Regions from separate parts of the Desulfocurvus thunnarius genome, predicted to be linked through region 2. Evidence: predicted binding sites of a transcription regulator. Region 2 holds the regulator's gene; the other holds the start of a gene.
What was found. Region 2 encodes sigma-54, which starts transcription at its own class of promoters, with help from an activator protein. Its sites were predicted from a motif close to CTGGCACGGNNNNTGCTT; they were not measured.

Region 1 (2,197 bases), 1.1 Mb from region 2:
CGGCCCAGGGATTCCTGGAGCATGCCCTGGCCGTGCACTGCGTCATGGCCGCCGCCGCGACCCTGGCGCCGGAACTGGCGGCCCACGGCTGCGCGCCCGTGCCCGAAGGGCACCCCGCCATCACCGCCGCCGTGCACGAACTCGGCCTGTCCTGGCCCGAACACGACACCTTGTGCCGCCGCTACGCCCTGCTCACCGGGCTGCCCTTTTCCGGAGGCTGCGCCGGATGTGCCCTGGCCGAGCGCTGTCCACGTCTGAAAACAAAAAGTTGAACGCCGTATCAGCCCAATGCGGCAACACTGGCCGCACTCCAAGGCGCACGACGCAACAGTCCGCCGCGCATTGCATTTTCTGTTGCATCCGCGATGCGTGCTGATTTCGTTCACTCTTTTTCCGCTAAAGAGAATCCGGTTCCCGGCCGATGAAACTGGCAGGTAGCGGCTCAGGGATTGCGCCCGTGGAAACAAGGAGGTTTCATCATGACTCTTTCCCCGCTCATCGCGTCCGGGAAGGGGTTGGAGATGCAACCCGCGCCAAGGGACCAGTCCTTCGCCAACGTGATGAAGGAGATCGGCAAGGCCCGCCTGCGGCGCCAGGCCCTGGGCGACCAGGCCCTCGCCGCGCGGCTCCCGGCCCTGGAGGCGTCGCCCGTGTACAACTCCAAGGGAGAACTGATCCAGTCCCTCGGCGCCGCCGGCTTCGCGCCCGCCCCGTAGCCGCAAAGGCGAAAGGACGACCGCACCGGCACCAACGCGTCTCCCAGCCCTGCCTGGCCTGCGGGGCCCGGCCATCCGGTCGGGCCCCGTCTTTTTGGCCCGCTTGTTGCATATTTCCGGGCAAGGGTTTGACAACCCGCTCGGGAAGCGACTAGTGTATCCAAGCATGCAACGGAGCGCCCGGCCCCGGCCGCGCTCCAGGGAGGTGCCGCGTGACCATCAATGGCGTGAGGAACGGACAGTCCCCTTACGGGAACATCAAGATCCAGCAGGACGCCGAGCGCCTGGACGAGAACTCCAGGGCCGCCAAGAAATCGACGGTCCAGCGCGACGAGGTCGTGGTCAGCGAGGACGCACGGCTGATGAACGCCGCCATGGACGCCATCCGCAACACCCCGGAAACCCGCGCCGACAAAGTCGCCCGGCTGAAAGCAATGGTCGAGGCCGGAACCTACTCCGCGAACGGCCAGGACATCGCGGCGCGCATGGTCGCCGAGGACCGCGAACTCCTGGGCTGATCCTCTCCCCCGGGCGCCCCCCGCGCCGTATTCCGCGCGCCCCACAAATTCCTTGCCTGCCCGCCGCCACAGCGGTAGCGTGAGCCTTCGCCCGGCCCGGAGCCCCGCTCCAACCCAGGCCACTCTCCGGAACTCCATGCGCGGAGCCCAATGATCCGATCCCTGCTCGCGGCCCTGGCTCTCGTCCTCTGCTTCATCTGCCCCGCCCCCGGTCACGCCCGGGCTGTCCGCGTTGCCTATTACGACAACCCCCCGGTGCTGTTCCGCGACCAGAGCGGCAACCCCGTCGGCGTGTTCGCCATGCTTGTGGAGCACACCGCGCGTGCGCGCGGCTGGGAACTGACCTGGGTCCACCGCCCCTGGGCCGAGGCCTTGGCCCTGGCCCAGCGCGGCGAGGTCGACCTGCTGCCCGCCGTGGCCTATTGCCAGGAGCGCGCCGCCCGCCTGAACTTCACCAGTCTGACCGCACTGATCAACTGGGCCCAGGTCTACGCCCGGCCCGGGGTGGACGTGAGCACCTTCCTCGACATCCAGGGGCACAGCGTGCTGCTCCTGACGGGAGACATCCACGCCCGCGCGTTCAAGGAAACCATGGGCCGCTTCGGTGTCCGGTTCGAGGAACGCGCCGCCGACGACGCCGATGCGATCCTGCGCGCGCTGGAAGCCAGGCAGGGTGACCTGGGCGTGGTCAACCACCTGTTCGCCGCCCACCGGGCAAGCGGCTACAAGGTCCGGGCCACACCCATCCTGTTCAACCCCATCGAAATGCGCATCGCCGCCCCGAAAAACGGCGACCCCGCCCTGCTCCGGGCCCTTGACGAAGACCTGGCGGCCATGAAGGCCGACCCCGCATCGACCTACCACCAGGCCCTGCGCCGCTGGATCGACGCCCCTCGTGACGAAGGCCTGCCGCCCTGGCTGAACTCCATCCTGTGGGTCGCCGTGGCCGCGCTGCTGCTGTTC
Region 2 (2,197 bases):
GCAGGCCGCCAAGGCCTCCGCCCTGCTGGACGAACTGGGCATCGCCAAGCTGGCGGGGCAGAAGGCCATGCACTTGTCCGGCGGCGAGCGCCGCCGCCTGGAAATCGCCCGGGCCCTGATCCTGGACCCCAAGTTCATGCTGCTCGACGAGCCCTTCGCGGGCATCGACCCCATCGCGGTGGACGATATCCAGGGCATCGTGCGCGGGCTCAAGGAGCGCGGCATCGGCGTGCTCATTTCCGACCACAACGTCCGCGAGACCCTGCGCATCTGCGACCGGGCCTATCTGGTCTACGAGGGCCGGGTCATCCTTTCGGGCACGCCGCTGGAGATTTGCGAGAATCCCCAGGCGCGCCAAGTCTACCTCGGCGAGGCTTTCAGTCTCTAATCTGGCGCGCTTCTTGCGCTTCCTCGCGCATACAAAATCCTTGCCATTTGAGTTGCAAGGCCTGGGGCTCTGTGGCATGGTCTGCCCGAGCCGCGCAGAACGGGCCCTGCCGGGCGAGGACTTTTGCCGCGCGGGCCGGGCCGCGACGGGCGGACCCCTGATCGACACGGCACCGCAGCACCTGAACACGACGGGCAACGATGGGACTTGAACTCAGACAGCAAATGAAGCTTTCGCAGCAACTGGTGATGACCCCCCAGTTGCAGCAGGCCATCAAGCTGCTCCAGCTCTCCCGTTTCGAGCTGCTGGACGTGGTCCAGCAGGAGTTGCTCGAAAACCCCCTGCTCGAGGAGAAGGGCGAAGAGGCCTTCGAGGATACTTCCGGCCGCGACGGCAAGGACGCCTTCGAGACCGCCGCCGAGCCCGAGCGCGAGCGCCCCGCCCAGGGCGACGAGGCCGTGGAGCGCGACCTGGCCCGCAACGCGGACTGGGAGAACTACCTGGGCGAATTCTCCAGTTCCTCGCGCCAGGCTTTGATGCGCGAGAGCGAAACGCCCGAGGAGGGCATGGCCTACGACGCGCGCCTGTCGGTCAAGCCCTCCCTGGAAAGCCATCTGGAATGGCAGATCTGCCTTTCGGATTTCAGCCCCGCCGAAGTGGCCATCAGCGAGGTCGTCATCGGCAACCTGGACTCCCACGGCTATCTCCAGGCCTCCTGCGAGGAGGTCGCCGCCATGGCCGGGGCCGCCACGGCCCAGGTGGAGGACGTGATCCGGCGCATCCAGCGCCTGGACCCCGTGGGCGTGGCCGCGCGCGACCCGCGCGAATGCCTGCTGGTGCAGATCGAGGTCTTCGGGTACGACGACCCCATTTTGAAGGAGCTGGTCAGCGAGCATCTGGAGGACCTGGAGAAGGGCCGCTTCAAGCCCGTGGCCCGCAAGTTCCGCCTGACCCTGGAACAGCTCAAGGAATACCTGGACCTGCTCCAGACCCTGGACCCCATGCCCGGCGCCAGCTACGGCGGCGGGGAGCCGCAGTACGTCAGCCCCGACGTGTACGTTTACGAGTACGACGGCGATTTCGTCATCGTGCTCAACGAGGAGGGCCTGCCGCGCCTGCAACTGAACTCCTTCTACATGGACGGCCTGTTGGCCAAGAATTCCAAGGACAAGGAGTACGTCCAGGAGAAGATGCGCTCGGCGGTCTGGCTGATGAAGAGCCTGTTCCAGCGCCAGCGCACGCTCTACAAGGTGGTCGAGAGCATCGTGCGCTTCCAGAACGGCTTTTTCCGCCAGGGGGTCACAGCGCTCAAGCCGTTGATTCTCAAGGATATCGCCGACGACATCGAGATGCATGAATCGACCATCAGCCGCATCACCACCAACAAGTACGTGGCCACGCCCCACGGCGTGTTCGAGTTGAAGTTTTTCTTCAACAGCGCCCTGGAGATGGACGACGGCTCCCAGGTGGGCTCGGAGTCCGTCAAGGCGCTCATCAAGCAGCTCATCGGCGGCGAGGATGCCCGCCATCCGCTGTCCGACGAGAAGATCGCCGACCACCTGAAGGACACCCTGAAGGTCAACATTGCCCGGCGCACGGTGGCCAAGTACCGCACGGCCCTGGGCATCCGCTCTTCCTCCAAGCGCAAGCAGGTTTTTTGATCGCGCGCCGGGTAGCCCTTTATTTCGATCCGGTTTCCTTCTACACTGGAATCGGCGAAAACCCGCCAGACCAGTGTCGTCGTGTCACCCAAGACAGGAGGAGATCCATGCAGATCAATTTCAACTTCAAGAACTTCGAGCCCTCCGA

Region 1: a site for sigma-54 is predicted at 811-828, ahead of flgM (flagellar biosynthesis anti-sigma factor FlgM). Genes of this name have one in related genera too.

What each region holds. Positions count from the first base shown of each region.
Region 1 covers NZ_AP042411.1:978,692-980,888, forward strand. Annotated here, with positions in the region: gene ACZ5KV_RS04265 (hypothetical protein) at 1-272, shown strand, start outside; gene ACZ5KV_RS04270 (hypothetical protein) at 480-716, shown strand; gene flgM (flagellar biosynthesis anti-sigma factor FlgM) at 929-1,234, shown strand; gene ACZ5KV_RS04280 (ATP-binding protein) at 1,385-2,197, shown strand, end outside.
Region 2 covers NZ_AP042411.1:3,449,864-3,452,060, forward strand. Annotated here, with positions in the region: gene lptB (LPS export ABC transporter ATP-binding protein) at 1-388, shown strand, start outside; gene rpoN (RNA polymerase factor sigma-54) at 589-2,049, shown strand; gene hpf (ribosome hibernation-promoting factor, HPF/YfiA family) at 2,157-2,197, shown strand, end outside.